DNA from 2 places in the Clostridium sp. NSJ-145 genome. Region 1 is predicted to be linked to the other one. Evidence: predicted binding sites of a transcription regulator. Region 1 holds the regulator's gene; the other holds the start of a gene.
What was found. The regulator CtsR, encoded in region 1, represses protease genes until heat stress. The targets are predictions, from matches to a motif close to AAGGTCAANNAAGGTCAAAT.
Positions count from the first base shown of each region.

Region 2: clpB (ATP-dependent chaperone ClpB) is a predicted target of CtsR. The motif match lies at 15,187-15,206, and genes of this name have one in related genera.

Region 1 is NZ_JAJNOS010000008.1:5,251-22,185, reverse strand. It holds gene LQE93_RS08365 (proline--tRNA ligase) at 1-1,661, opposite strand, end outside; T-box leader at 1,770-1,951, opposite strand; gene ispD (2-C-methyl-D-erythritol 4-phosphate cytidylyltransferase) at 2,015-2,683, opposite strand; gene LQE93_RS08355 (PIN/TRAM domain-containing protein) at 2,693-3,784, opposite strand; gene LQE93_RS08350 (hypothetical protein) at 4,067-4,465, shown strand; gene disA (DNA integrity scanning diadenylate cyclase DisA) at 4,500-5,564, opposite strand; gene radA (DNA repair protein RadA) at 5,616-6,998, opposite strand; gene nagB (glucosamine-6-phosphate deaminase) at 7,149-7,877, opposite strand; gene LQE93_RS08330 (GntR family transcriptional regulator) at 7,874-8,596, opposite strand; gene LQE93_RS08325 (hypothetical protein) at 8,722-8,883, shown strand; gene LQE93_RS08320 (glutaredoxin family protein) at 8,946-9,173, shown strand; gene LQE93_RS08315 (NADP-dependent glyceraldehyde-3-phosphate dehydrogenase) at 9,283-10,749, opposite strand; gene LQE93_RS08310 (ATP-dependent Clp protease ATP-binding subunit) at 10,985-13,423, opposite strand; gene LQE93_RS08305 (CtsR family transcriptional regulator) at 13,500-13,955, opposite strand; gene LQE93_RS08300 (MBL fold metallo-hydrolase) at 14,142-14,771, shown strand; gene LQE93_RS08295 (DUF362 domain-containing protein) at 14,808-14,978, opposite strand; gene LQE93_RS08290 (heavy-metal-associated domain-containing protein) at 15,074-15,280, opposite strand; gene LQE93_RS08285 (PSP1 domain-containing protein) at 15,291-16,196, opposite strand; gene LQE93_RS08280 (DNA polymerase III subunit delta') at 16,201-16,935, opposite strand, start outside.
Region 2 is NZ_JAJNOS010000001.1:398,319-415,253, reverse strand. It holds gene ftsW (putative lipid II flippase FtsW) at 1-231, shown strand, start outside; gene LQE93_RS02125 (DUF5685 family protein) at 560-1,462, shown strand; gene LQE93_RS02120 (J domain-containing protein) at 1,464-2,084, shown strand; gene LQE93_RS02115 (DUF2232 domain-containing protein) at 2,180-2,722, shown strand; gene LQE93_RS02110 (DegV family protein) at 2,809-3,657, shown strand; gene LQE93_RS02105 (DUF503 domain-containing protein) at 3,865-4,152, shown strand; SAM riboswitch class I at 4,244-4,463, shown strand; gene LQE93_RS02100 (methionine ABC transporter ATP-binding protein) at 4,580-5,542, shown strand; gene LQE93_RS02095 (methionine ABC transporter permease) at 5,556-6,191, shown strand; gene LQE93_RS02090 (MetQ/NlpA family ABC transporter substrate-binding protein) at 6,222-7,040, shown strand; gene LQE93_RS02085 (N-acetylmuramoyl-L-alanine amidase) at 7,173-7,862, shown strand; gene LQE93_RS02080 (YkvA family protein) at 8,069-9,028, shown strand; gene LQE93_RS02075 (ribonuclease H1 domain-containing protein) at 9,049-9,669, shown strand; gene LQE93_RS02070 (YtxH domain-containing protein) at 9,744-9,908, shown strand; gene LQE93_RS02065 (helix-turn-helix domain-containing protein) at 10,063-11,364, shown strand; gene LQE93_RS02060 (helix-turn-helix domain-containing protein) at 11,381-12,640, shown strand; gene LQE93_RS02055 (helix-turn-helix domain-containing protein) at 12,956-15,016, opposite strand; gene clpB (ATP-dependent chaperone ClpB) at 15,257-16,935, shown strand, end outside.

The DNA.
Region 1 (16,935 bases):
ACAGAATCAATTTTTATTACTTCCATTTCCCCATCTCTTAATTTGAATTCAACTTCTCCATCAGATATCTTTTTACCAACAGTAACTCTCATTGGAATTCCTATAAGTTCTGAATCTTTAAACTTAACTCCAGGTCTTTCATTTCTATCGTCTAATATAGCATCTACACCCATAGCTCTTAATTCATTATATAACTTATTTGCTATTTCCATTTGAGCTTCATCTTTAATATTTACAGGAATTACTGATACATGATATGGTGCAACTGAAAGTGGCCATATAATACCATTTTCATCATGATGTTGTTCTATTATAGAAGCCATTGTTCTAGTAACACCTATTCCATAGCATCCCATTACAAATGGTACATTTTTACCATTTTCATCTATAAATGTTGCATTCATTGCTTCAGAGTACTTAGTTCCTAACTTGAAGATATGACCTACTTCTGTCCCTCTTGCAATAGTAACTTCTCCTCCACACTCTGGACACTTTTCTCCTATAGTTATATTTCTGAAATCACCAACTGTTCCTTCAAAGTCTCTTCCATAGTTAACATTTTCTAAGTGATATCCTGTTTCATTTGCTCCAACTACAAAGTTAAACATCTTTGAAACTTCCTCGTCAACTAATAAAGTATCTACCTTTATACCTACTGGTCCTGCAAATCCTACTCCAGCATTAGTAGCTGCAAAAACTTCTTCTGCTGTAGCCATATTTAAATCTACAATTCCACCTAAAGCATTTGATACTTTAACTTCATTAACTTCTCTATCTCCTCTAACCATAACTGCAACTATCTTGCCATCAGCATTAAAGATTAAAGTTTTAGCAAATTTCTTTTCAGTAGTATTAAAGAATTTAACTAACTCTTCTATTGTTCTAATGTTTGGAGTTTCAGTCTTAATCATTTCTTTTAATTCTTCAGCTTCTGCAACCTCTGGTGTTGATGGAGCCTTTTCTATATTAGCTGCATAATCACAACAAGTACAGAATACTACATCATCTTCACCAACTTCTGATTTAACCATAAATTCTGCTGAATTTGATCCACCGATAGCTCCTGAATCAGCAGCAACGCACTTAGCATCTATTCCACATCTATTGAATATTTTTACGTAAGCATCGTGCATCTTATCATATGAAGCATCTAATCCTGCTTGGTCTTTATCAAAGCTATAAGCATCTTTCATTATGAATTCTCTTGATCTCATAACTCCGAATCTTGGTCTTCTCTCATCTCTATATTTAGTTTGAATTTGATAAAGATTAACTGGTAATTGCTTATAAGATTTTATTTCATTTCTAGCTATATCAGTAAATACTTCTTCGTGAGTAGGTCCTAAACAAAACTCTCTATTTCCTCTATCTTTTAATCTGAATAATTCAGCTCCATAAACTCCCCATCTTCCTGATTCTTGCCATAATTCAGCAGGTAAAAGAGCTGATGCTAAAAATTCTTGAGCTCCTGCAGCATTCATTTCTTCTCTTACTATATCTTCTACATTCTTTAATACCTTTAAACCAATTGGCATATAGTTATATACACCAGCAGCCATTTTTCTAATCATTCCAGCTCTAAGCATTAGCTTATGGCTATCAATTTCTGCTTCTGCTGGCACTTCTCTTAATGTTGATACTAACATATTTGACATTTTCATAATTAGTTCCTCCAATTTGTTTATATTTATCATCGCTATTCATAATTTAAAATAACTATAAAATTAGCATATTGTTCTACAATTAAAAAAAGCCGTCCCTAATTATATAATTAGGGCGACTTGTATCGCGGTACCACCTAAATTTGTGCTCTTAATAATGATAACGGTATTAGACCGATAGTTTTTACCTATAACTCCGAAGCTGGTTCAAAATCTAGTTGAGAATCTTACAGCCACGGATTCTCTCTCTGAAAAAGGCGATTTCTACTATTCTTCTTCACTGCTTTAAATTTAATATTTATAATTTATTATATAGTTCCAAAAAACTTATGTCAATATTAGCTATTATTAGCTTATACAAGCCTTTCAGCTAAAATTATATCATCTGGAGTAGTTATTTTTATATTTGTATACTCTCCGTCATATAAATACACCTTATATCCGTATTTTTCGGATACCATAGTATCATCTGTAACTACATCTCCATTTTCCTTAACTTTTTCATGGCACTTTAATATATTATCGTAGTTAAATACTTGTGGTGTTTGAATAGCTACTAAAGTACTTCTATCAGGAGTATCTATAGAAAAGTTTTCTTTATTCTTTACTTTTATCGTATCTTTCGGCATAACTCCTGGTGCTGCTGCTCCATATTTCTTAGCACATCTAATTCCCTCATCTATTAAATTATCAGAAATTATCGGTCTTGCTCCATCATGAATAAGAACTATATCTGTATCATTCATACTTTTAAGAGCATTATACACAGAATCCTGTCTTTCAGCTCCACCTTCAACTATTTTATCAACCTTCAATGAATATTTCTCTAAAACTTCTTTTTTACAATATTCTATTTCATCTTTAGGTAAAACTAGCACTATTTGATCTATATTTTTATTATCTATAAACTTTTTTAAAGTATAGTATAAAATTGGTTTACCTTTTATTTCGATAAACTGCTTACTAACTTTACTTCCCATTCTTTTCCCTTTTCCACCTGCTAATATAATAACACTAGTCATAAGATAATTTTAATTCTCCTTTTGTTTTGCAAAAATCATTCTTCCTGCTGCTGTTTGTAATACAGAAGTTACTATTACATCTAATTGCTCTCCAATAAATTTCTTTCCACCTTCAACTACTATCATAGTTCCATCATCTAAGTAAGCTACTCCTTGTGATGATTCTTTTCCCTCTTTATTCACAACAACCTTCATTTCTTCTCCTGGAAGAACTACTGGTTTAACTGCATTAGCTAATTCATTAATATTTAACACAGGAACACCTTGGACTTCAGCAACTTTATTTAAATTATAATCATTAGTAATTACTTTTCCATTTAATGTTTGAGCTAATTTTAATAGCTTTGAGTCTACTTCAGCTATTTCTGGGAAATCCCCTTCCCATATTTCTGTTTCAATTTCAAGTTCCTTTTGAATTTTATTTAGTATATCTAAACCTCTTCTACCTCTATTTCTCTTTAATGAATCTGAGGAATCTGAAATATGTCTTAATTCATCTAATACAAAGCTTGGTATAATTAAAGTTCCTGAAATAAATCCAGTCTTACATATATCAAAGATTCTACCATCAATAATTACAGATGTATCTAATACATTAGATATATTCTTAGCATTATTTTTATGTTTTTTCTCTTTTGAAGAACTTTTCTTCATGTTTCCAATCATACTATTTATATCATCTTTTTTCTCAACAAATATTTTTACACCAATTATTACCGCTACTAGTTCAATCAAAACAAGTAATATTGGTCCAGCTACTGGATGTATACCTACCACAGGAATCCCAATTAGCGAAGCTATAAGTAAGGCTACTATAGTTCCAACAGTTCCGTATACCAATTCACTTGCACTCACCTTTTGTACACTTTTTTCTACTGTGTCTATTATTTTATTAAGTCCTTTGTAGATAATAGGTGATATAAAATATAATATAATACCGAACACTAAAATAACAAAAAATAAAAATACTATCTTACTTATTGGACTTTGTAATAATTTCACCTCTAAATCACTAAATACGTTTAATAATCCATCTCCTACTACATACCCTAGTATAAATCCTATAGTAGTAATTATTATTCTAAATAACTTCTTTAACACCTTTTAACCTCCTTTGTCATAAATGTTACACTTTCTATTATACCCTTATATTTATCTTATAGATACATATATAACCAATATTAATTATAACATAGTATTTATCAATTTTAGGAATAATTATCTAATTACATATCAAATATATTTTTCTTTACCCCCTATTAAAAAACATTTACATTTATTATTATAATATTAATCCTTCAGCTGATGGATATATTGACAGAATTAACAGAAAAAAACTATAATTAATTTACAAGCATTATTATTCTAAGGAGTTGAGGCGAGATGAAGGACGTTATATTCGATAATTTCCAAAATGATGTGGATGATTCATTACTAAGACATAAAAGCATTTTAGATATTTTAACAAAATATTCTGAATCTAGTGCTAGAGTAAATAGAGCTGTTGCTAAGGCTGTTACAAATTGTGGTTGTATTAAAATAAATGCAGATAAACAATCTTCTCCTCAAGACCAAGATAGCCTTGAAGATTTTTATAATTCTTTAAATAATCATTTAGATGGCGAACTTTGTGAAACTTGTCGTGATGTAATTGAGCGTGAAATGGGTAATAATATGTTTTATCTTACTTCCTTGTGTAATGCACTAAATATAAGTTTATATGATGTACTTATAAAAGAAGATAATAAAATTAATACTTTAGGAAAATTTAATTTTAGATAAAAAAATATGGCAGTAAATTTACTGCCATATTTTTTTATAATTCTTTTTTTAAATATATTTGTTCTTTAATTCTTTTCAATCCATTTCTTATTGCAGTAGCTCTAGCTTCTCCTATCCCCTCAACCATATCAAGATCTTCTTTTGATGCTTTAATAACATTTTTAAGGCTATCAAAATGCTTAATAAGATTTTCAATAATACTCGTTGGTATTCTAGGAATCTTAGAAAGAATTCTATATCCCTTTGGAGATATTAAAGTATCCACTAACGACACTCCAGCATATCCCAATAATTTAGACAGATTATCTAAGTCTAATAGCTCTTCAGAATTTAGCTTTTGAATTTCCTTATAAATTTCATCAGCGTCAGCTTCATCATTACAATAATCTTTAATTAAAAGTATTCCATCTCTTTCAATATTTTTTATTAATTCATTAAGCTGCATAGAAATTAGTCTTCCTTCATTACCTAATTCAACTATATGCTTTTTAATTTCCTCAACTATTCTCATTACCATTTCAGTTCTTTGTATAGCTGTAGTTACATCAAATACTGTAGTTAAATCTTGAAATTCAAGAATATTTAAGTTATTAATAACTTTCTCTAATACATTAACATACTTTTCTAAAGTCTGTATTGCTTGGTTAGCATTTGCTAAAATAACACTACTATCCTTAAGTATGTATTTTAGGTCACCTTTATATATTGTAATTATGTTTCTTCTTTGTGAGATTGCTATGACAAGGGTTCCAGTTTGTCTTGCTATTCTTTGAGCTGTTCTATGTCTAGTTCCTGTTTCGAAAGTAGCTATTGTTGAATCTGGTATAAGTTGAGCGTTAGCAGAAACTATCTTTTTTAAATCTCCACTTATAACAATAGCTCCATCCATCTTTGCTAGTTCGTATACATATGCTGGTGTATATTCTGAATTAATATTAAATCCACCATCTACTAGCTTCATTACATTTTCACCGTCACCAATTATTATTAATCCACCAGTTTTAGCTCTTAGTATGTTATCTAATCCCTCTCTTAAACTTGTTCCTGGACTGACTAATTTAAGTATATTTTTTATTTCATTATCTTCCTTTATTCTCATTATAATCACCTAATTATTAATTCTATTATTATTGCGAATCTCTATTATTTATTATCTATAGACATGGAATATTACATCATTTAAAGTTTTTAATGCTATAACTTCTATACCTTTAAATACAGTACCCTTAGCAAAAGAATCTTTTGCTACATATACCCTCTTAAATCCCATTCTTGCAAGCTCTTTCACTCTACCTTCTAAAGAAGGTACTTTTTTAAGTTCTCCAGTTAATCCTACATCTGCGATAAAAGCAATATTTCCCTCTATCCCTTTTTGCTTAACCGAAGATACAATACTCATTATTACGGCTAAATTAATACCCTGCTCTCTAATTCTCATACCTCCGGTGGTCTTAATTATTACATTTTTATCGTAAAGATTTATTCCACCTCTTTGCTCAAGAATAGAAATTAAAGTATTTAACTTATCTTTGCCTAAAGTCTCCCCTATTCTAGTTGGATAAGGAGTAAAAGTCTTAGATACTAAGCTTTCTATTTCTGTTATTATAGCTCTTGATCCTTCCTTTATAACTGTTAACGTACTTCCTGATACTAATTCTCCTTCATCTCTTTTAGTCATAAAAAATTCTGATGGATTATCTATAGACATCATACCTTTTTCAGTCATTTGGAAAAATCCTGTTTCTCCTGTGCTTCCAAATCTATTTTTGGAACTTACTAGTCCTCTTAGTTCTTCATCACTATCAGCTTCTATTATTAATACAGTATCTACTAAATGTTCTAAAGCTCTAAGACCAGCAAGTTCATCTGCTTTTGTCATTTGTCCAACAATTATAACCGCTCTCTGTCTTTTATCATTTTTAGCAACCCTTAATAATTCATTAGCACACTCCATAGTCTGAGTCGGAGAACCTGCTCTTGCAGGTAAATAGCCCTCCATAGTAAAGGTCTGTATACTATCTATAATAATTAAGTCTGGATCTATCTCTTCTATAGAATCAACAACATTATCTAAATTAGTTTCTTGAAGAACCCATATATTATCATTAATTTTCTCTAATATTCTATCTGCTCTATTTTTTATTTGGCTATCACTTTCTTCTCCTGATGCATATATAACTTTATGCCCTTTCTTAGCTATACAATCTGCCACTTGTAAAAGTAACGTTGACTTTCCCGCACCAGGTCTAGCCGTAATTATGGTAATAGAATCTTTTACTATTCCACCACCCATAACTCTATCAAATTCATTAATTCCTGTAACTATTCTATCACTTTTGCTAGAAGTTACCTCTGTAAGTTTCTTGGCTACCTTTTTAGGAGTTCTTGTTGCTGTTACTGTTTTACTCGTACTTTTAGCCTGAACTACCTCTTCCTCAAAAGTATTCCAATTATTGCAATCTGGACATTTTCCTAACCATTTTGGTGTTTCATACCCACAATCCCTACAGATATAAACTGTTTTTATTTTCACCATACCGATTCACCACTTCTGTTGTACTTATATATTAGTATTCTTAACTTATTTCACTCTTTCTAATATATCATAATTAAAATAAAAAAATATACAAAATACAAAAAATCATCGTTAAAAATATTAACGATGATTTTTTATAAATGATAATTATTTTATTAATTTTGCTGCCGCTTCATCAATTATAACAACTACATCTCTATGCATTTGTAGCATTGTAGCTGGATTATCAGTTGTAATCTTTCCTGAGAATAATCCTTTAATAGCTTCTGCTTTTCCTTCACCTGACGCTATTAAGATTATTTTTTTAGCTTTCATAATTCCGCCTAGTCCCATAGTTAATGCTTTTCTTGGAACTTCATCAATTGAATCAAAGAATCTAGCATTTGCTTCTATAGTGCTTTCTGTTAATGAAATTATATGAGTTCCTGCTGATAATTCTTCTCCTGGTTCGTTAAATGCAATATGTCCATTGTTTCCAATACCTAATAATTGAACATCTATTCCGCCAAGTTCCTCAATTTTCTTATCATAATTCTTACATTCTTCTTCTAAATTTTCTGCTAATCCATTTGGTACAAAAGTCTTAGCTTTATCAATATTTATGTGATTGAATAAATTAGTATTCATGAAATTTCTGTAGCTTTGCTCATGCTCTGGATTTAATCCAATATATTCGTCTAAGTTTATTGAAGTACATTTAGAAAAATCTAATTCATTATTTTCACACTTAGCTATTAACTCTTTATACATTCCTACTGGTGATCCTCCAGTAGCTAGTCCTAAAACTGCTTCTGGTTTCTCTATTATAACTTTAGCAAATTCGTCTGCTGCAACTTTACTTAATTCTTCATAATTTTTAGTAACTATTAATTTCATATAATCTCTCCCTCTCTACGTGAAATATTCACTTGTAATGTAAACTTATCTGATCTATATAATGCCTCTTCAATAAATAATACTTTATTTTTATTAGCAAAAGTTTTTCCTATTATCTTAAGCACCGGAAAATTCTCTTTAGTATCAAACTTTTCTTTTATTTCATCTGTTATATCAACAGCTACTATAGATGAAGTAGAATTACTTATTGAATATCCAAAATGCTCTAAAATTTTATATAATGATCCTTTTAACATCTCATTATTAATATGACCACAATAATCTACAGGTATAAATACAGTCTCTACTGCTATACATTCATTATCAACTATTCTTCTTCGTTCAATTTTATAAACCTTATCTAGCATAAAAGTATCTTGCATATCATCCGGTGTATCTATAATATCGAAGTTAATAACTTCTGTTCTCAACTCTCTACCAGTTTGCTTTATCATCTCTGTAAAACTCATCATATCTTGTTGTTTTACAGTTTGCTCACATACAAAAGTACCTTTACCTTTTAATCTAGTTAAAACTCCTTCTTGAACTAATTCCCCTATAGCTTGTCTTATAGTCATTCTACTTACGCCATAGATTTCACATAATTCTCTTTCGCTGGCTATACATTCACCAGGTTTCCAAAGACCTTGTGCAATTTTTTTAACTAAGTCATTTTTTAATTGGAAGTATACCGGTATAGGACTATTCTTATCAATCATAGTATCGCCTCCTAATCATATTATAACGTTCAGAATTATAGATGTCTATACCAGTTTTAAAAAATCTTTGTATATTTTTATTAAACTTACTAATACTAATTATAAAAAGTTTAGGAGATGTTATTATGTTTTCAAAATCTTATTATGATAATATAAACGGTAAAAATATACTAACTGATTATAGACCAAAAGATATGAGTAATGATTATCTTGATAATTTTACAGATTCCTCTTTAGAAAATATGGTTATAAATTCTAACTTAGATAATAGTAATATGATTAAATAACTATTTATAATATATATTATATGATATATTAGTATTAAGATTACTATTTTAGGAGGTACTTTATGGTTAAAGTTTATTCAACTAATACTTGTCCTTGGTGTGATAAAGCTAAGAGCTATTTAAAATCAAAAGGAATCGAGTTTGAAGAATTAAATGTTCAAGAGGATATGGTTGCTAGAGAAGAAATGATAAAAAAATCTAAACAAATGGGAGTTCCTGTTTTAGATGTAAATGGAACTATCATAATAGGTTTTGATAAGCCTGCAATTGATACTGCACTTAATGCTTAATTTCAATTGACAATTACAAGTTTAAAACATAAAAACTATAAGTTTTAAAGCCAGCATAAGCTGGCTTTATTTATTTATTTATTTATTTATTTATTTATTTTAACTTTCATTAATTACGATTATTTAAATTAATTATAACTCCCTTTCTTCTTGACATTGCTTCTATAGAATATCTAATTCCTTGAGTACCTATTCCTGATGCTTTTACACCTGAAAACGGAAAATGATCTGGGCCTCTTTCTGGTTTATTATTAATTTGAACAGTTCCTACTTCTAACTTATCTGCTATATAAAAAGCTTCATCTATATTTTTAGTAAATACTGATGCCTGCAACCCATATTCAGATTTATTGGCTATTAATATGGCTTCCTCTTTATCTTTTACTCTAATAATCGGCAAAACTGGTCCAAATGGCTCTTCCCATGCTAATCTCATGTCCTCAGTAACATAATCGAATAAAGTTGGATATATAATATTATTTTCTCTCTTTCCACCAGCTAACAAATGTGCTCCTTTTTCTCTAGCATCCTCTATAAGTTCCCACACAAAATCAGCTGCTTTATCATCAATTAATGGAGTTATAGTTACTCCTTCATCTGTCGGATTTCCTACCTTAAGCTCTAATACCTTTCTTTTAATCTTATCTGCCAATTCATCTGCAACTTTATCAACTACTAATATTCTCTTAACAGCAGTACAACGTTGTCCTGAATAAGAATATGCTCCAGCTACTATATTAGCTGCTGCTAAATCAAGGTCTGCATCATCTAATACAATTGCTGCATCTTTCCCACCTAATTCCATTAACAATGGAACCATACTTGTTATACTTGCTATTCTCATTCCAACTTCAGTACTTCCTGTAAAGTTAATAAAATCTATCTCTGGATGAGTTACTATATAATCTCCTATTTCACTTCCTCTTCCTGTTACAGTATTTAGAACACCAGCTGGAACTCCAGCTTCATCAAAAACTTTTGCTAAATATAATCCACAAAGACTACCTTGTGTAGCAGGTTTTAATACTACGGTATTCCCAGCTATTAATGCTGGTGCTATTTTAGAAGCTGATAAATTTATAGGATAATTAAACGGAGAAATTGCAAGAACTACTCCCATTGACTCTCTAGTAACAACAGATATTTTATTTTTATCAAATCCAGGAAAGCTATCACTTACTATAGTTTCTCCAAACATATTTTTAGCTGTATCAGCAGTAAATCTTATGTAATCAGCAGTTCTGTTAATTTCGGACTCAGCGCTTTTTCTATCTTTAGCAATCTCTCTTATAAGAATATCAGATAACTCATCTATTCTCTCTTGTAATATGTCTGCAACTTTATAAAGAATTTTTGCTTTTTCATTTATAGGTACATCTTTCCACTTGTTATGTGCTTTTTGTGCTATCATAACTACATCATTTACCTCTTCCTTTGTCATTGCTGGTATCTTTCCAACTACTTTGCCGTCTGTTGGCGATTTAATCTCTATAAAGCTGCCACTTTTGCTATCACACCATTTCCCATTAATTAAATTTCTAAACTTTCTCTCTTGTCCGATTAAATTACTAAACATATGATTATTCTCCTCCCTATTAATTTATTATTTATTTTCTCCCACCTATTTCACTTTTATTATTTAACATAAGATAAACTTATCTATAATTAAATTTAGATATAAATTATTAAAATAAAAAAAGAAGCTTAAATTTATAATCTAAGCTTCTTCAAATTAATTATTAAACCTAAAAAATATTTAATAATTTATATTTAATTATAACTACTCATAAAAATACTATATAGATTAGTATTTATTTATGTGCAAACTCTATACCTTGCTCATTACATTGAATAAGAAGTTTATCTCCATCAACTATATCACCTTTAATTATTTCATCACTCAATTTATCTTCAATTTCTCGAGTAATTATTCTTCTTAAAGGTCGTGCACCAAAATCTTTTTCCTTATTTTTTTCAGCAATAAATTTACTTAAATCTTTATCATAATCAATAAATATGTTCTTTTCTTTTAACCTTCCCATTGTCTCGTTTATCATTATATCTACAATTTTTAATATACTATCTTCATTTAATTGATTAAATATTATTATTTCATCTAATCTATTTAAAAATTCTGGTCTAAAGGCTTTTTTCAATGCACCTTCTATTACTTCTTTCATCTTTTCATATTCTGCTTTACCAGTATCTTTATTTGAAGCAAAACCGACCTGTTTTTGCTTTTTAATATTTTCAGCTCCTACATTAGATGTCATTATAATTATAGTATTCTTGAAGCTAATCATCTTACCTTTACTATCTGTTAATCTTCCATCTTCCATAATTTGAAGTAAAATATTAAATATATCTGGATGAGCCTTTTCTATTTCATCTAATAACACTACAGAATATGGTTTTCTTCTAACAGCTTCTGATAATTGCCCGCCTTCGTCATACCCTATATATCCTGGAGGAGATCCTATAAGTCGTGAAACTGAATGCTTTTCCATGTATTCAGACATATCTAATCTTATAAGATTATTCATATTACCAAACATAGCTTCAGCTAATGCTTTTGATAACTCAGTTTTTCCAACACCTGTTGGCCCACAGAATATAAATGTTCCTATAGGTCTATTAGGATCTTTAAGCCCTATTCTAGCTCTTTTTACAGCTCTAGATATAGCACTTATAGCTTCATCTTGACCAATAACTTTACTTTTTAATATATCCTCTAAATGCAAAAGTCTATCTGATTCTTTTTCTGTAAGTCTTGATATAGGAACCTTAGTCCAGGTTGATACAACCTTAGCAATATCTTCTTCATCTACAAGATAAACTTCTGAACAATTCTTTGTATTCCATCTATTCTGAATCTCATAGAACTCATCTCTCAATCGTTTTTCTTTATCTCTTAAATTAGCTGCCTTTTCAAAATCTTGATTTTTTATAGCATCTTCTTTTTCATTTATAGCCTTTTCTATAGCCACCTCTTTTTCTTTTATTTCAGGTGGTAACGTTAGTTTAGATATTCTTACCTTTGCTGCAGCTTCATCAATCAAATCTATAGCCTTATCTGGCATATATCTATCATTTATATATCTTTCACCTAAGCTAACTGCCATTTTTAAAGCTTCATCAGTTATTTTAACTTTATGATGTGACTCATATTTATCCCTAAGTCCAAATAATATCTTTAATGTATCCTCTGGTGATGGTTCCTCAATATTTACTGGTTGAAATCTTCTTTCTAAAGCTGCATCTTTTTCTATATGCTTTCTATATTCATCTATTGTAGTTGCACCAATACATTTTATTTCTCCTCTTGCTAATGCAGGCTTTAAAATATTAGACGCATCTATAGCTCCTTCTGCTCCTCCAGCTCCTACTATAGTGTGTATCTCATCTATAAATACAATAATGTCCTCTTCTTGTCGTAACTCGGCCATAATTTTCTTTAATCTATCTTCAAATTCACCTCTATATTTTGCACCAGCAACCATAGCAGTAATATCTAATGTTAAAATTCTTTTATCTTTTAGACTTTCTGGAATATCTCCTAGTACAATTCTTTGAGCTAATCCTTCTATTACAGCTGTTTTTCCAACTCCTGGTTCACCAATTAAACATGGATTATTTTTAACTCTCCTACATAGAATCTCTAACACTCTTTGTGTTTCAGCATCTCTTCCTACTACAGGATCTAATTTTTGATCTTTTGCTAATTGAGTTAAATCTCTACTAAATTGATCTAACATAGGAGTTTTATTGTTTTTCTTTTCTTTTGAAGCTGTCTTTTTTACTTCTTTTAATTCGCTTCCCATAATGTATTTTTCTAAATCATCTTTCATTGAATTGATATCAGCCTTACAACTTGTAAGAATAGCATAAGCTACACCTTCTCCATCGTTAATCAATGATAATAGAATATGTTCTGGTGTAATAAAATTTTGTCCGTATTTTCTTGCCACTTCTAAACTATCATCAAATAATCTCTTTGTTCTAGGTGTTAATAATATATCACCTGATAATATCTCTTCATCTCCAAATCCTAAATACTCTTCTGTAAGCCCTCTAACTTTATCTATAGTCAATCCTTTAGTAGTTAATAATTGACTAGCGTATCCATTTTCTTTTAATATCCCTAAAAGTACATGTTCAGTTCCTATATATCCATGCTTAAACTTTTGAGATTCTTGTTGTGCTTCTATTAAAACTATTTGTGCCCTTTCTGTAAACCTCCCAAATATCATTTTCTTACACCTCCATACCCTAGGTTATAATTTATATAAAATTAATTAACCATTAATTTTAAATTTATATTAATTATTATGATAGAATAACTGCTATCATACCCCTTAAAATATCTGCTCTAACCTTATTTTTATCTTCTACAGATGTTAAAATTCTATCATTTACAGACATTTTAATAAGATCACATTCTCTTTCAGTTACTAGATTCAACTCTAATAAATAATTAATTAAAGATAATGCACCTTGGTAAGTTATACTTTTACCAATAGCTTCATTAAGCATCATAGCAATCTTTTCATTATTATCATTTGATATTTTCTTGATTACTATATAGCCTCCACCACCTCTTCTGCTTTCGATAATATATCCTTTTTCGTGACTAAATCTAGTAGTCAATACATAGTTAATCTGTGATGGAGCACAATTAAATTTATCTGCTAAATCATTTCTCTGGATTATTATTTCCTTACTGGTTTTTTCCTCAATCATATTATTTAAAAATTCGGCTATACCATCTGATATTCTTGCCATAAAAACACCTTCCTAAACATCTTTGACTTTCTTTGACTTTAATTATATACAAATATTTTTTTAGTGTCTATGTTTAAAGTTTTCCCTTATATAAAAAATTCATTTAAATTCTGTAATATTTAGATTTTATTTAGTCAATACTCTTAAAATATAGATATTTAACAAGATTCTAGGATGTGATAATAAATGCAGATTAAATGGTTAGGAAATAGTTCATTTTTAATAAAAACATCTTTATCCAAAAAAATTCTCATAGATCCATTTACTCCATTAGAACTTTTAGATTTTGATACTACTTTTGATATAATAACCTTTAGCAAAGATTTTCATAAAATAAGTAATTTTGATTTGAGTAAGTATGGTGCTAAAATAATCACTAGAGATGAAGTATATTGTGAAAATAACATTAAAATTAAAGGATATTTATCCTACAGTGATAATGTATCAGGATTAAAACGTGGTAAAAACTATATATATCTTTATGAAGTAGATAAATTAAGAATATGCCATCTTGGATATTTAGGACATTTTCTTAATGAAGAAATTATAAATATACTAAAAAATGTAGATATTTTATTCTTGCCTATTGGTGGGAATCTTTGTTTAAATGGTAATGAAAGTTATAAGCTATCTGAACTACTTACTCCTAAATATATTATCCCAATGTGCTATAAATGTAATAAGTATGACTTTTATTTTGATGGTCCTTTAGATTTTATATCTAAATCTAAAAATATTTATAATGTAAACTCCTCTGAAATTAATATTAATGATTTACCTAACAATACTCCATTAACAGTACTTTTAAAGCATTAAAAAAGAGCCACCTACTTAGGTGACTCTTTATAGTAACTATTCAGCTACTGGTGCTCCAACTGGACAAACATTTGCACAGTTTCCGCAATCGATACAAGTATCTGCATCTATAACAAATTGAGTATCTCCTTGGCTGATAGCGTTAACTGGACATTCAGCAGCACAAGCTCCACAGTTTACGCATGAATCTTCTATTACGTATGCCATTAAAAAAACCCCCTCACTTATTAAATTTCATATATATTGTATCATAGTCAATATTTTTTTCAAAGTGTTTTTATTATGTGATATAAAGTTCACTTCTAAGATTCTATCATGTACCCTGCCATTTCAATAAGATTTATAATATCCTCTGATGATATAGTTAAATTATCATATACTATTTGAACTTCTTTTTTAGCCTTGCTTATCTCACATGCAACTATACCTTCTTCATTTGTAAGTATATTCCTAATAGTAGTTACATCAGTAGATTTATTTAAATTATTAATCTTTATTGAAATTTTCATAATATCCTCCTTAGTTATCTTTAATTAACGCCTTAATAAACTTTTTATCCTCTTCTGAATCTATCTCTAATCTAATATCTGAATCATCTATTGAGTCTTCATAGTTTCCTTCAATTAATTCGATATTGTCTATATTAAAGTCATTTACCATTTCTTCGCCAGCTTTTTTATATTTTACTCTTACTGTTTCCTTAACAGTATTATTACTTATAACTTCTCCTGTACCTTCCTCAGTTTTAACTATTGAGCCAACCTGAGGCATTCTCTTTCTAATATCTTCATACGTACTTTGCTCGTAATTTAAGCAGCACATAAGACGTCCACATATACCTGATATCTTAGTTGGATTAAGTGATAAGTTTTGTTCTTTTGCCATTTTTATAGAAACAGATGCAAAATCTCCTAAAAATGAAGAACAACACATAGGTCTTCCACATGGACCTAATCCACCTAACATCTTTGCTTCGTCTCTAACTCCGATTTGTCTTAATTCAATACGTGTTTTGAATATAGTAGCTAAATCTTTTACTAATTCTCTAAAATCTACTCTACCATCTGCTGTAAAGTAAAATATTACTTTATTATTATCAAATGTATATTCAACATCAATAAGCTTCATTGTTAATTTATGTTCTTGAATTTTGTTAAAGCATATATTAAATGCGGCTTCTTCTTTAGCTTTGTTATCAAAATGCTTATCTATATCTTCTTGTGATGCTATTCTTATAACACTTTTAAGAGGTGCTACTATATCCTCCTCTCTTACTTCTTTTATTCCAATTACACATTCACCAAATTCTATTCCTCTAGCAGTTTCTACTACTACATAATTACCTTTTTCTATTTTTAAATCAGTTGGATCAAAATAATATATCTTTCCAGCCTTTTTAAATCTCACTCCTACAACTTTTATCATATTTTTAAACCTCCAAAAAGCTAATAAGCATAACTCTTATAGTTACTGCCCAATTAACATTATTTTTAATGTTTCTTCTAGCTTCTTCAATACTACTCATTAAGTTATTTAACTTCCTAAAAGACATTTCCTTAGTAAGTTCTTTAATCTGATCAATTTTATCACTATTTATAATTAAGCTTTCATTTTCGATTTCCTTATGAATCATTATGTCTCTTATAAAATCACCCATTATACTTAGAACTTCTTCTTTATCTCCCTTATAAGAATTTAAAACTTCTTCTTCTTCTAATAGAGCTTCAGGATCATTTTTTGTTATTTTAATTAATAATTCTACAATTTTACATCTTAATTCTTTAAGCTTATCATCATTAATATATCTATCTATTCTTCCCGGAATTCCAGAACTAAATGCTATTGCTGCCTTTGTTTCAGGTTCATTTTTATCATAACCTTTTATTTCAGCATACTCATATAACTCTTCTTTTGATAATGGTGTCAATTTAAATATTTCACATCTAGATTTAATAGTATCTAAAACTAACTCTAAACTCTCACATAGTATTATTATGTACACTCCTAAAGGTGGTTCCTCTATTGTTTTTAATAATGCATTTTGAGCTTGAACTGTAAGCTTATTACCTTCATGAATAATAACCACTTTCTTATCTCCCTCAAAAGGTTTCTTTTGAACTTCTTCTATAATAGCTCTTACATCATCTACTCCGAAGGAAGCCTT
Region 2 (16,935 bases), on a different contig from region 1:
GGTAGATTACTTGCTATAGGGATAACTTTAGTTATAGCTATTCAAGCAATAATTAATATTGCTGTTGTAACAGGGTCGATACCTGTAACTGGGGTACCGCTTCCTTTTATTAGTACAGGAGGTACATCATTACTTATAAATTTAGTAGCTATGGGAGTGCTTTTAAATATAGCAAAGCAAGGAAAGAAGAGTAAAGTAGATGCTGAAGATAAGGTAAGAACAATAAAATAGAGCAAATTTTGATTGATTAAAGAATAAAATCTTTAATCAATCATTTTTTTTTATAAAAAATTTCCTAGGAAATTAAACAAAAGTAGATTTTAAATAGTCTAGATAGTGAATTAGTAAATAGGCTTATTAAATTGATTCAAAATAGGAGGATAAAATTAGTCCTTTTGATATTGATTTAATTAAATAATATAATATAAATTTAAAGATTATGTAAATATATATTGAATAACCTATTTTTGTGAATTTTACCTGATAAAAGTATAAAATTTATTTGATGGATTAACATAATAAGTTATAATACTAATATAAATATTTAGGGAGTGATTTTTTGTTTGGATATGTAACTCCACTTAAGCCAGAGATGAAAATAAGAGAGTATGAAACTTTCAGAGCATACTATTGTGGTGTATGTATGCATATTAAAGAGAATTTTGGAAATATACCAAGAATGACTTTAAATTATGATATGACTTTTTTAGCCATGCTTTTAGATGCACTTCATAATGAAGGACCAAAATTTGAAATGAAAAGATGTATAGCTCATCCTCATAATAAAAAGCCTATGGCCATAAAAGGGGAAGCTTTGTCATATGCTGCAGCTATGAATGTTAGCTTAATTTATTATAAGCTTATAGATGATATAAATGATGATAAGAGTATTAAGAGTAAGATAGGAGCAATGGTTTTATCTCCTTATAAAAAGAAATTTAACAGAAATGTTACAAGGGTAAATGATATAATAGAAGAAAATTTAAATAAACTATCTTTATTAGAAAAAGAGAAAAATTTTAATTCTATAGATGAAATATGTGATCCTTTTAGCTTAATAGTAGCTAATATACTAAAGTTTTATCCAGAAGAAATAGATAATGATTCTGAAGAGCTAAGAGATAATCTTTATAGTTTAGGTTATGCTATAGGAAAATGGATTTATGTAATAGATGCTTTAGATGATTTAGAAGAGGATATTAATAATGATAAGTTTAATCCTATAAATTACTTATATAATAAGGAGAATAAGCCATATAAAGAATTTATTCAAGAAATAAAACCGAGAATAGAATTTACAATATTAAATTGTGGCTATAACTGTAAAGAGTCTTTAGAAAGATTACCATTAAAGAGAAATAAAGAAATACTAGAAAATATAATTAGTCTTGGTATGATGGATAAGTATACTAAGATAGTTGAGAATTGTAATTGTAAAAGTAGCAAGAAAAGAGGTATATAAAATGAATCCATATGAGGTACTAGGGGTAAAGCAAGGAGCTTCCCAAGAAGAAATTAAGGCAGCTTACAGAAAGTTAGTTAAGCAGTATCATCCAGATCAATATGGAGATAATCCACTTAAGGATTTAGCGCAAGAGAAATTAACAGAAGTTAATAAAGCTTACGATATGCTGAAAAATGGTGGAGGAAGTACTGGAAGTAGCTATAACTCAAACTATAATAATAATTCAAATTCAAGTTACAGTGGGGGATATAGCAATAATGTAGCTGATTATGCTGAAATAAGAAGACTTATTCAGATGAGAAATAATATTGAGGCAGAGAGAAGATTAAATGCTATGGCTAATAGAGATGCAGAATGGCATTTCTTATATGGAGCAGTTCAGCTTAATAAGGGATGGTTTGATTCAGCTCTTAGCAATATTGAAAAAGCATGTCAGATGGACCCTAATAACTTTGAATATAGACAAAGTTTAAATCAGTTAAAGATGAGAGGTGGAGGATATGCAAATCCTTATAGAACTTCACAAGGAGGAGTAGATGCATGTACTTGCTGTAATAACCTTATATGTGCTGACTGCCTTTGTGAGATGATGGGTGGAGATTTAATAGGGTGTTGTTAAAGCGTGAAAAAATCAATTTATATAGTAGTTATTGATAAGTAAAAATAGTAAATATAAATTAGAAGGTTTGAGTTAATGAAAGGAGAGTGTATTAAATGAAATCTAAAGAAATAACATTAGGAGGAATAATGGTTGCATTAACTAGCATTATTCTATATTTAACTTCATTGATACCAATCAATACATTAACTATATTAACAGTAGCTTCAGCGATAATACCAATATGTATTATAAGAAGTGATATTAAGACTGCTATTTTTGTATATATAGCTTCAGCGTTAATAGCGTTTTTCATTGTACCAATTAATATAAGCATGCTTTATGCCATATTTTTTGGTATATATGGTATTATAAAATTTTTCGCGGAAAGAAATAGGAGTAAGTTTGAAGCTTTATATAAAATAGGCTTTTTTAATATAGCATTTATAGTGGGATTTATCTTATTTCAAAATGTATTAGGAATAAATATTTTAAAGGGTGTAGAAGAAATACTTTCAAGATTTATAAATGGAGATATTAAGGTTATAACTTTTGCATTATTTTTAATAGTGGCCAATTTAGCTTTTTTAGTGTTTGATTATGCATTAACACTTATAATAAGTTTTTATATGGAGAGAATTCACAAAAAAAGCAGGTAGAAATAGTAATTGTCAAAAAATTAATATGGTTAATTTGAATTTAATATGATATATTTATGATATCGTTTAAAGTAGGGGGAAGTAATTTGCAAAAGATAGCTATAATAACTGATAGTGGATGTGACTTAAGTCAAGAAACTATTAAAGAGAATAACATACATGTACTACCATTTAGAATAATCTATAGTGATAGAGAGTTCTTAGATAAAGTGACAATAAGTGAAGAGAAAGTATATGAAGACTTAGCAAATGGAATTATTCCAACAACTTCATTACCAGATTTACAATATACAGAAAATATTATTGAAAAGCTAAAAAATGAAGGATATACTCATGCCGTGGTAGTTACTGTATCAAGTAATTTATCAGGTACATTTAATAGTATACAGCTACTTTGTGAAGAACACCCTGAGCTTACATATCATTTCTTTGATACAAAAACTTTGGGATTCCCCGTTGGAGCTATGGCTTTAGAGGTGGCTAAACTTATAAAAGAAAAAGCTTCTTTTAAAGAAATTGTAGACAAGCTACCAAGTATAAAGGAAAATGTAAGTGCTTATGTTACATTTAATACATTAGAGTTTTTAAAAAGAGGCGGAAGAATAGGAAAGGTGGCAGGAACTGTAGGAGAAATTCTCCACTTAAAACCTATTATTTCATCAGATGATGAAGGACAACTTTATCCATTTTGTAAAGTAAGAGGGAGAAAGAAATCTATATCTAAATTAAAAGAGATATTAAACTCTTATTTAAATGAAGGTAAGTGTAGAGTTTGGGTACTAAATGGTGCAGCCCTAGAGGAAGCCAGAGCATTTTTTGAAGAAATTAAGAATTACCATAATATTAGCAAAATCTCGTTTGAAACTATAGGTGCAGCTATGGGAGTGCATACAGGTCCAGGTGCAATTGGATTATGTATAAAAAAAGAATATTAATACATATAAGTAATAAAAATTAATAGTATATACATAGAAAAGCGTGAAAATGAAAAGTTCACGCTTTTTATTAATTTAATCTCTTAAATTAATTTGTTTATATATATAAGAGATAAGTAGTTTAATAAAATAATATAAAAGTTATATGAATATTGTAAAAAGGAAAAACTACAATTATAGAATAATAGGAAATTATGAGGTGATGTTTTGAAAGTTCTAGTGTTAGTGATTAAGTTAAGAGCATCTTGGGTACATTCATTAAAAGAAAAACGTATGATACTTTTAAGTATAACTAAAAGATTAAAAAATAAATATAATGTATCTGTAGGGGAAGTAGGAGAACAAGATACACATAAAATTATTCAAATTGGAATTTCTCAAGTAGCAACTTCTAAAGATGTGCTATATGCTTCAAAAGAAGATATAATCACATTTATAGAGGAGAATTGTGAGGCAGAAATAATTGATATTGAAGAAGAAATTATAGATTTTTAAAAAAATGCAAGTTAAAGCTTTGGAAATATATTGACATCAAGGGAAATAAAGTATATATTTATAATATCAAATAAATTAAAATTAAATATTTTTCTTATCAAGAGTGGTGGAGGGACTGGCCCTGTGAAACCCGGCAACCTGTTAATAGTTAACAGTTATTAGTTAATAGTGAAGAGTTTAGTAATAATTATAGAAAGTTATTATTAAGAAATTACGAAAATATTTCATATAAAACTCTAAATTTTAAACTTTTAATTTTTAACTGTATTCGTGGTGCTAATTCCAGCAGCTGTAGAGCTGATAGATGAGAGGGTAAATTAATAGTGACTTATTTCGCACTTGAGTTTATTCTCAAGTGCTTTTTTAATGTTTTAAAACTAAGTTTTACAATAATGGAATGGTGTTATTCTAAAAAGAGGTGATATGAATGATTAAAATAAGCAATATAGAAAAAAACTTTGGAGATACGAAAGTTCTTAGGGGGATTACTTTAAATATTAATGAAGGTGAGATTTATGGACTTATTGGACATAGTGGAGCTGGTAAATCAACATTGCTTAGATGTATTAATGGATTGGAAAACTATAATGACGGTTCAGTAATTGTTATGGGGAAAGAGGTAAAGGATCTTAAAGAAAAAGATAAAAGAGAGTTTCGAAAAGATTTAGGAATGATTTTTCAAGGTTTTAATCTTCTTAAAAGAAAAACTGTATTTGAGAATATTTCATTACCTCTAGAAGTTTGGGGATATAAAAAAGATTATATTAAAAAAAGAGTGGACGAGCTTTTGGAACTTGTTGGATTAAGTGATAAATCTAAAAGTAAGCCATCAGAACTAAGCGGTGGGCAAAAACAAAGAGTAGCTATAGCAAGAGCCTTAGCTTTGGAGCCTAAAATTCTTTTGTGCGATGAAGCTACATCAGCATTAGATCCTAAAACTACTAAAGATATTTTATCGCTTTTAAATGATATAAATAAAAAATTAGGAATTACTATAGTAGTTGTTACTCATCAGATGGAGGTTATAAAGCAGATATGTGAAAAGGTAGCTCTAATTGATGGTGGGGTATTAGTAGCAGAGGGAAAAGCTGATGATATATTCTTAAAACCAGGTATCTCACTAAAGAAATTCTTAGGAGAAGAAGATGATGATACTTTATCTCATGAAGGAGTAAATATAAAATTATTCTTTCCAAGTAAATCTTCAGAAAATGCTCTTATAACAAAGATGGCAAGAGAACTTAATATAGATTTCTCAATAGTTGGTGGAAAGCTTGAAAAGTTTAGAGATGAAGTTTTAGGAACTTTAACTATAAATATTAATAAAGAAGATAGAGAAGCTGTTATGAGCTATTTATCAAATAAAGATATTATATTGGAGGTGTTATAGGGTGGATGCAAAAATGGTAAATATAATAATAAAGGAATTAGGCGCAACAGTATATATGGTGTTTTTCTCAACATTATTTGCAACTATTCTAGGATTTGTTTTTGGAATAATAGCAGCTATTACTTCCCCAAGTGGATTAAAGCCGAACAGAATAGTGTACAAGATTCTTGATACTATAATTAATGTACTAAGAAGTTTTCCTTTTATTATTTTAATAGTTTTTATAATACCGTTGACAAGAGCTATAGTAGGAAAATCTATAGGAAATACTGCGGCTATAGTTCCTTTAACGATAGCTGCAGCACCGTTTGTAGCAAGAATAATTGAATCTTCATTAAAGGAAGTAGATCCAGGAGTAATAGAGGCAGCTAAATCTTTTGGAGCATCAGATAGTCAAATTATATTTAAAGTAATGCTTAAGGAAGCTGTTCCAAGTATTATTTCAGGATTAACTTTAACAATTATTAGTGTTATAGGATATTCGGCTATGGCTGGAAGTGTTGGAGCAGGGGGACTTGGAAAGGTTGCAATAACATATGGTTATCAGGGATTCCGAACAGACTATATGGTAACAACAGTAATCATTCTGATAATAATAGTTCAAAGCTTACAAAGCTTAGGAAATTATTTATATAAGAAATTAAATTAGAATTAAAAAATATTGAGGGGGCAAACAAATATGAAAAGAAAATCAATTTTATCATTAGTATTAACAGGAGTATTAGCTATATCACTTATAGGATGTGGAGGAAGCAATTCATCATCAAGTGATGATAAAACTATAAGAATTGGAGTATCACCAGTTCCGCATAAGGAGATTGTTGAACAAGCTGTAGAAGAATTAGAAGATAAAGGGTATACAGTAGAAATAGTTGAATTTGATGATTATGTATTGCCAAATACAGCAGTGGAAGAAGGAGAATTAGATGCGAATTATTTCCAACATATTGCATATTTAAATACGTTTAATGAAGAAAATGGAACACATCTTACGTATACAGCTGAGATTCATTTAGAACCAATGGGGGCATTTTCTAATAAGTATAAGTCTGTAGATGAAATTGAAGATGGAGCAACAGTAGCAGTTCCAGATGATTCTAGTAATGAAACAAGAGCTTTAAGAGTTTTAGAGGCTGCAGGACTTATAGAACTTGCGGAAGGTGATATATTAAAGGTTACTGATATAGTTTCTAATCCAAAGAACCTACAATTTAATGAGTTAACTGCAGCAAGTTTACCAAGAGTATTAGAAGAGGTAGATATAGCTGTAATAAATGGTAACTATGCTTTAGAAGCTGGATTAGATGTGAATGAAAATGCATTTTATTCAGAGGATAAAGATAAAGATTCATTAAAGGAAAGAAGAAACGTATTAGCTGTTAAAGAAGGTACTGAGAATAGTCAAAAAATAAAAGATTTAACAGAAGCGCTTACCTCTGATAAAGTTAGAGATTTTATAAATGAAAAATATAAAGGGGCAGTTGTTCCAGTATTTTAATAATTAAAAATGATAAATGGCAAATGGCAAATGATCACTTGCCATTTTAAATTTGCTATTAATTTAATCACAAAGGTGTTTATGAGTTAATATATTAAATATATAGCATTGTTTCAAAGGAGACAGAAAAACATGGCTGTCTGGATTTTAGATGCAGGTCATGGTGGAAATGACACAGGTATTGTTGGAAGAGCGCTTGGTATAAAAGAATCAGATATAGTATTAGAAGCGGTATTAGAAGCTAAAAAACATTTAGAGAGAAATGGTGAAAATGTTGTATTAACTAGGGATGATGATACTTATTTATCCTTAGAAGAACGTATAAACATTGCTGAAAAAAGTGGTGGAAAGTTTTTTGTAAGCTTTCATATGAATTCTGATATAGATAGTAGTATAAAAGGAGTACAAGTATTTTATACTAAAGATAATTATGATAGTAAGAGGCTTGCAAAACTTATAAGTGAGGAAATACTATGTGACTTGGGGACAAATGAAAAAGGGGTATTAAAAGATGAGAGCGAAAAATATGATAAATTTTCTGGTATTGCAGTGATAGTTTATGGTGAGTACTTAAGTAATAATGATGTAGAGAAAGAGTTTGATGGTAAAAGGTTTGGACGTATGATTGCAAAAGCATGTTTAGCTATGGTTGATAAGGTGTTATTACTTACTCCAATTACTGAACCTAAGGAAACTCAACAAAGGGCTTGGAGAGTATGCATTGGATATTATAGAGATTATAATGAAGCTATAGATGTAATGGTAGATATGCATAAAAAGGGGTTTAAACGAGCTCATGTAGTTCCTTACAATGGAAAATAATTTTTGTTAAAGAACTATGAGAGAATATTAAAAGTTAATATTATTATAAAAACCTTTAGAATATGTTTTTTATTCTAAAGGTTTTTCTTTATATGAAAAATAGAAAGACAAGCTTTTAAAATATAATTAAATGAAGTATACTTTTAAGTAAGATTCTAAATTGATAATTAAAAAATAGGTTGAACTTAGGGGAGTGGGCTAAAATTATGAATATAACAAATATAGCTGTAGGATTAACAGGAGGAGATCTTTTAAGTATATTAGATGATTTTGTATCTATAGAGGGGTTAACTATATACAGTATAGATATGTCAGATTGTATACTTATAAGAGGAAACTTTAAAAAAGGAATATCTATTGATTTTGAATGTGGATTAAGAGTTAAATCGATTGAGAATGATATGATTCAAGGGGAGATATGCAAGTTTAGAGTATTAAATATAGGAATAGCATCATTTCTTAGAAAAATAGCATTAAAATTTGCGTTAAAATCTTTTGCTGATAAAGGTATATATTATAAGGATGGAAAAGTAAACATTCAATATAAGTATATATTGAAGGATGTTCCATATATAGATTTTAATATAAATGATTTAAGATTGTTAGATAATAAATTAGTAGTTGGAGTTAATAATGTTTCTATTTCTTTAGGTGGAGAACTTAAAAAAGAGGTTAAATTATTTAAGGAAGAACAAAATGAAGAAGAAGTTAGAGAAGCAGAGGAAAGAGGAAAGACAGAAGATTTATATACAGTAGGAAGAGAAAAGGTATCTGAAAAGTTACCGGAAAGGGTAAAAAAATATTCAGATTATATTTTTGTTATACCTGATATAGCAGCTTTGTTAACAAGATTATTAAAGGATAATAGGGTATCAATAAAAACAAAGTTAATAATATCAGGATCTATAGCTTATATAGTTATACCGACTGATATTATACCAGATAAAATTCCATTTATAGGTAAAGTGGATGAGTTAGCTGTAGCATTTTTTGCGTTAAATAGAATTGTTAAAGATGTACCATTGCATATAATTTTAGAAAATTGGCAAGGTAAAAACGATATTATATTAGTAATAAAAAATATAATAGAGTATGTAACGAATTTTACAGCGGCACAAAATGTTGAGACTTTATATGAATTTATTGAAGAAGTTTTATCTGTTTAGAAGCGAAAGGAAGATTAAGTTTGAAATATTATGCAGTTTATAAAGGAAAATCAGGAGCACCTAAAATTTTTACTTCTTGGGATGAATGCAAAAAAGAAGTTATAGGATTTAAGGGAGCTATTTATAAAAGTTTTACTTCTGAAAAAGAAGCTATAGATTTTATTGCGTTAAATGCAGGAGTAAAATCATCCACATCAGAAAAAAAAGAAAAAGATAGTTCTATTGAAGGCCTATGTATATATGTAGATGGAAGCTTTATGATAGATAAAGGAAACTACTCTTTTGGTTTAGTAGCAGTAGAAAATGGAGAAGTAATACACAAAGATAATGGAAAAGGCTTTGATGATGAGGCAATTGCCCTTAGAAATGTTTCTGGAGAGGTTCTTGGAGCTCAAAAAGCCGTAGAGTTTGCATTAGATAAAGGGTATAAAGAAGTGACTATAGCGTATGATTATCAAGGTGTTGAGTCTTGGGCAATAGGTGCATGGAAAAGAAATAATAGAATAACTCAAAATTATAATAAGTTTATGCAAGAAAAGATGAAACTTATAAATATTAAATTTAAAAAAATAAAAGGTCATTCAGGAGATAAGTATAATGATATGGCTGATATGCTTGCTAAAGAAGCTTTAGATAAATAAATTTTAATATGTTTAGAATTATAAAAAATACACATACTAAATCTAGTAAAGCTTATTAAAAGAGGTGTATTTATATGTTTAAGAGTTTAGCAACAGGAATAGTTATTGGAGCAGCAGCTGCTATGGTTGTATTACCACAACTTGATAGAAAGACTCAAAGAGCTGTAAGAAGAACAGGAAAGAAAATGTGTTGTATGGCAGGCGATGCTTATGACAATATTCTGAATTATATAAAATAATATAGAAAACTGTTATGATTTTTCATAACAGTTTTCTTGTAATTGGAATAAAATATATACTTTTTTGAAATAAATTATGATATAATTAAAAATAATAAATGGATTTTTAGAAAAAATAATAATAAATTGTAGATAGAAGAGGAAGAGCAGAAATATGGAGATTCTTTCATTAGGTGAGAAGATAAAGAGGAAAAGAAAAGAATTAAATATGACACTAAAAGATTTGGCGGCAGACAGAATTACTCCTGGTCAAATAAGTTTGGTAGAGTCTGGAAGATCAAATCCATCTATGGATTTATTGGAGTATTTAGCAGAGAATCTTCAAACTACAGTAGAATATCTTATGGAATCAGAAGAGAGCCAGGCTGAGAAAATTTGTGTCTTTTATGAGAAAACTGCTGAATCATATGTTTTAAGTGGAGATTTCATAAGTGCAGAAAAATATATAGAAAATGCATTATATTATGCTGAAAAATTTGGATTAGAATATAGGAAAGCAAGAAATTTATATATTAGAGCTGATATAGCCATGAAAAATGGAGAATTAGCTTTAGCACAACAAATATATCTTTCAGCAAATGTTATATTCATAAAACAGAATAAGTATGAAGAAGTTACTAGGACATTTCTTAATTTAGGAAAAATTACTTTAAAGTTAAAAGCATATCATTCAGCAACGAGTTACTTAAGACAAGCTGAAAAAGTATATTTGGATAATAAAATAGGAGACGACTTATTGTTAGGTGAAATATATTATCAAATGGCAGAAGGATATTTTAAGATTGATAATATTACAAAGGCTATGAATTATTCTTTCTTAGCAAAAGAAAAGTTTGAGCAAGTGTATGATGAAGAGAAATATGCAAAAACACTTCTAGGTATTTCTGAAAAATATAGCGAAAATGGTGATTTGAGTAATGCTATAAAATATTCTGAGAAGGCATTAGAAGTATATAAAGATCTTAATAAAGGAAGTCATATAGCTTATATTGAAAATAATCTTGGAAGATTATTTTATGAGTTTGAAAATTTTGAAGAATCATTCAAGCATTTAGAAATAGCTAAAGATTTAAGAAGCAGAAAAAAAGACCAAAGCGTTGTTGAGACTTTATTTAATATATGTGAAAACTATATTAAGCTTAAGGATATTGAAAAATGTGAAACTACATTAAAAGAAATTAATCATGTGATAGATGAGAATTTTGTTGAAAATGTAATAGAATATAATCTTTTATGGTATAGAGTATATACAATAAAAGAAATGTATAAAGAAGCAGAAAATATACTTATTGATACATTTAATTTAGCTAAAGCAAATGAATTATCAAAGAAGGCAGCGCAAGTAGCTATTATGATAGGAAAATTTTATATTGACTGGAAGCAAGATAGTGAGGCGGCTAAATACTTAGATCAAGGTGTAAGTATATTAAAAGAACTAGGCGTTTTAACTAACTAATTTACTGGGGGTAGCAATGGAAATATTATCAACAGGAGACAAAATAAGAAGAGCAAGAGTATACGAAGGGATAACTTTAAAAGAGTTATGTGAAGATAAAATATCAATTTCGAAAATGAGTTGTATAGAAAATGGGAAAATTAAACCAGATGAAGAAACATTAAAATACATTGCAACGAAGTTGAAAGTAAATTATGATTACTTAGTTCAAGATATAAGAGGACAAATAGAAGAAAATATTAGGTTAATTGATAAGGGAAACTTACCGCGAGAAGAATTATTTAAGCTAATCGAATATATTCTTAATTATTCAATTAACTGTGAGTATTATGATTTAGCCTTTATAATTATTCATAAGTTATTTTCTATATATGAAGATAGTGATAATATTGAAAATATGCAACTTATAATAGCGAAATATTATGATATTTATCAAAAAAATGAAATTAAAGAAAATACTCTAATTTATTATAAAGACATGGCAACATTTTTTATGAAAATAAAGGAGTATTATGAGGCTATAAATTATTATGACAAAATATTAAAAATATTAGAAGAAAGTAATTTCAATGATAAAGATTTGTTCGTACGTTCATCTTTTAATAAAGGAATATGTTATATGGAGCTTGGAGAAATAGAAAAGTCCTATTCAATAGTTGAAAAAATTATTTCCGATATAGACTGTATAAAAGAAATCCAAATAAAAGGGTATATTTATCACATATTTGCTTGCCTTAGTATATTAGCGAATAAAGTTAATGCAGATAATTATATTCAAATGTCTTATGAATGCTTAAAAGATGATAAAAAATCACTAGCAAAGATTAAAGATAGAATAGGAAGATTTTTTTATCAGATTGGAGATGATGAAAAAGGAAAAGAAGAGACGCTAGCTGCAAAAAATATGGCATGTGGGTATGATACAATAGAATTCATAGACGTTTTAATAGATTGTATTGAAACTTTCTATATATACAAGGAATTTGAATTAGCAGATGAAATGATAGATAAGGTACTAAATCTTTCTATTTGTTCTGAAAATACCGCTTTAATTGAAAGGGCATATTATTTTAAAGGTATGCTTCTGCAAAAGCAGGGTCAATATAGGCAAGCGGAAACATATATGAATATTTCTACAGATTATTTTTTGAAATCTGCTAGTGTTGAAGATACATATAAAAGATATAATGAAATGGCAGAGCTATATTATAATCTAGGTGAGCAAAGAGAAGCTATAAAATATTTTACTTTAGCAATGAATTTAGATAAAAATTAATATAAAATAAGGGCTATTCAATTGAATAGCCCTTTTTATTTCAAAAAATATTAATCAATAACTTTAATGAAAAAGGTTATATATTTGAATCCATAAAGACCATTTACTTTTAGACTCGCTTAATAATATTGAATTAAAGAATAAACCTCTCATACAAAACATCCTTTCAAACATCTTTATATTTATAGTATATAGGAAGGGATAAAAATATAATATTCACATCAATGTTTAAGTTAAATGTACAATGAGGTTATTCTTACTTAATGGTTATATATAGAAAAGACAAAAATAACATAAAAATAAAGTTTTAATGTGTTATTTTATATTTTTTAATAATATAAGTTTAGCACCGTACCCCTTTAATTCTGTAATTATATTTAAAACTAAACTCTTTTTACTATATTTGAATTCAATTTTAGGATATGAAGCTTTATATAAAATCTCTTTTTCTTCTTTGTTTAGCCTATCTGGAGATCCCATAGATAACCAATAATTATAAGATGAACCTATTTTTTCGTTTATCTCATAGGTTGTAATTCTTGTATCGTTTTTTAAGTTTACTATGTTAAGAGAAAATTTCTTTTCAAATGATTTTTTTAAGCCCTTGCTTGAGTAAATATCCTCATAATTAGCTAAATCATCAACATCATTTCCGTGAGAATATAAAAGTATCGCGTATTCATCGTCATTCTTAGTTACAATATAACCATCATCAAATGATACAATCTCCTTGCCTAATTTGCTTAATAAGTAATATGCATAGTAAGATGGTTTTTTTATGGCCATATCATTAATAAGTCCTGGTGCACCAATAAATACCTCATTAGTTATATTCATAGCTTTTTCAAGAACATCAAAAGCTCTTAAAAAATCTAGGGATTTCTCTTTAATAACTGTATTATGAATAATATAAGGTAACATATATGCAGTATCATAAATAGGGTTTAAAGAGTTAACTGAAAAAAATGTTTCTTCTAAAATCTCAATATCAAAATTATCATTTATAAATGATTTCAAACTATCTTTAATTTCGCAGGATAAATCAGATGCAAATTGGAAACAAAAATCAGTTATATTAAAATAATCAATTTGAGAAAAATAATCAATAAAGCTTGTAAGTATATTTTGATATTTTTCTAGTGAATACTCTGTTGAATCTAAAAGTATTAGAGGTTTAAGCGAGATATCTGTTAAAAATTCTAATACTGCTTTAGCCTTATTCCAATTGTAAAATTCTGAATCTATGAATACGCCCATATCATTATGGAACATTTTTTCAAGTCTACCATAATCGAAATGTATTTCATCTTGTATTTCCTCTAAAATATCTTTATTATCTTCTATTAATAAATCAAAAGCTTCACCTATATTAATTATATGACCAAAGTCTGGATTAAAAGTTTTTAGAGTTTCATCCATATCAATATGAATATTCCATAGTTTGTTTTCAAAGTTATATCTATTATACTTCTCTAAAGTATGAGATAAAAATTCTAAAGATTCCTCTAATGGTAAAGGATAAAGAACCTTTTCAAGTTCAAATTCTTTTTCAGTAAGAGAGAATTTCTTTCTATATTGAAGAGGAGTGCAATTATAATATTCTTTGAAATTTTTATTGTAATATCGTACATGTGAGAATCCTACTTCATCAGAAATTTCTGAAATACTTATATCACTATCTAACAAAAGTTTTATGGACTCTTCAACACGAGTTTGATTAATTAAATCTGTAAAGCTAGACCCGGTTGCATACTTTATTTCATGAGAAAGATAGTGAGGACTTAAAAATTCTTTTTTTGCTATATCTTTTAATGTTATGTTGTTATTATAATTATTAAAAATATATTTTGAAATTCTATGATATCTATCAAGCTGTTCTGTTTTCTCTTTAAGCTCTTCTTTTTCAGTAGTTAGATAGTGAAAGTTATTTATTAAATGATATAGTAAATGAATTAAAATATCTTCAATTTCTTCATCATAATCTTCAAGTTTTTGAACGTACTCACATAGTAGTTTAGCTAAAAATGCTTTAAGATCATCATATTCTTCACCTACTTGAGTGGAGTTAGAGGTAGTATAGAAAAATACATTTTTAATATCTTTATAATATTTCTCAAAAAAACTTGGATCTATATTAAAGATTAAAATTTTATTGTCTTCTTTACTATAAAATTTATGTGCTTCATCTACGTTTATAATTTCTACTTCCTTTTCATTAAGAGTAAAGGAGTCAGAATCAATAGTTATATCTATGGAACCTTTTATCACATATACGATTTCGATAGAATTATGCCAATGTATTGGATAATTTCTAATATTAAAATATGATATTTTAATTGGTAAATCTAATGGATAATTTATAAATTCCCTTCTCAAATTCTCACCTCAGATTCTTATAAGTTTACGCCTATAATATTTATTATACCAATAAGTAGGTATAAAAACAAAAGGATAAGGAATATTAATGAAATAGTTGCAAAATTATATATTAATCAATATTAAGCTTTTATTTGGTAAATAATAAAATGAAAAAAATAATAAATTTACTTTGACTTTCTTTGACTTTTGTATTATTATTTTATTAAAGATAAAAACATTAAATGAGGTGAATAGAGTATGAACGTTGAAAAAATGACATTAAGAGTACAACAAGCATTAAATGATGCTAATTTAACAGCTGTTAAGCACAATCATCAACAAATTGAAATAATTCATCTGTTTTCTGCTCTAGTAGAACAAGAAGACGGATTAATACCAAACATCTTTACAAAGATGGGAATAAATATAAAAATGATGAAGTATGATATAGATCAGGCTTTAAACAATATGCCTAAAGTAACAGGTGAAGGGGCTAATAATTCATCAGTTTATATAACAAGACAACTAGAGGAAGTTTTGGTAAAAGCAGATTCAATAGCTAAAGATTTCAAGGATTCTTATATAAGTGTAGAACATTTAATGTTAGCTATTATGGACGTAGATAAAAATGGACCAACAAAGAAAATATTAGATAAATATAATGTAAACAAAGATAGTTTTATGAAGGTTCTATCGGGAGTAAGAGGAAGTCAAAGAGTAGATACACAAGATCCCGAGGGTACTTATGATGCATTAGCAAAGTATGGTACAAATTTGGTAGAACTTGCAAGAAAACATAAACTAGATCCTGTGATAGGAAGAGATGAAGAAATAAGAAGGGCAGTTAGAATACTTTCTAGAAGAACTAAGAATAATCCTGTATTAATTGGAGAACCTGGTGTAGGTAAAACTGCTATAGTTGAAGGGTTGGCTAATAGAATAGTAAATGGAGATGTACCTGATGGATTAAAAGATAAGATTATTTTCTCATTGGATATGGGTGCATTGATAGCAGGAGCAAAATATAGAGGTGAATTCGAAGAAAGACTAAAAGCTGTTCTTAAAGAAGTTCAAAGTAGTGAAGGAAGAATAATTCTATTTATAGATGAAATTCATACTATAGTTGGAGCAGGAAAAACTGATGGCGCAATGGATGCAGGTAACTTAATTAAGCCTTTACTTGCAAGAGGAGAATTACACTGTATAGGGGCAACAACTTTTGATGAGTATAGACAATATATTGAAAAAGATAAAGCGCTTGAAAGAAGATTCCAACCTGTTATAGTTAATGAACCAACTGTTGAAGATGCTATATCAATTTTAAGAGGATTAAAAGAGAGATTTGAAATTCATCATGGTGTAAGAATTCAAGATTCAGCTATAGTTGCAGCAGCAAAACTTTCAGATAGATATATTTCTGATAGATATTTACCAGATAAAGCTATAGACTTAATTGATGAAGCAGGAGCAATGATAAGAACTGAAATTGATTCCTTACCTGCTGAATTAGATGAGGTTAGAAGAAAGCTTATACAACTAGAAATAGAAAAAGAAGCATTATCAAAAGAGAAAGATGAGGGGTCAAAGAAAAAACTTAATGCATTAGAAAAAGAGTATGCAGAGCTTAAAGCTAAAAATGATGAAATGACTGCTAAGTTCGAAAGAGAAAAAGGAGCTATTGAAAAGTTAAAAGACTTAAAGTCTAAACTTGATACTGCTAGAGGTGAACTTGAAGCAGCTCAAAGGGCTTATGATTATAACAAAGCAGCTCAAATACAATATAGTGAAATTCCTTCATTAGAAGAATCTATTAAGCAAATGGAAATAGAAGTTAAGGAAAATTATGAAGGAGCATTATTAAAAGAAGAAGTTACTGAAGAGGAAGTATCACAAATACTTTCTAAATGGACTGGAATTCCTGTAACTAATCTATTAGA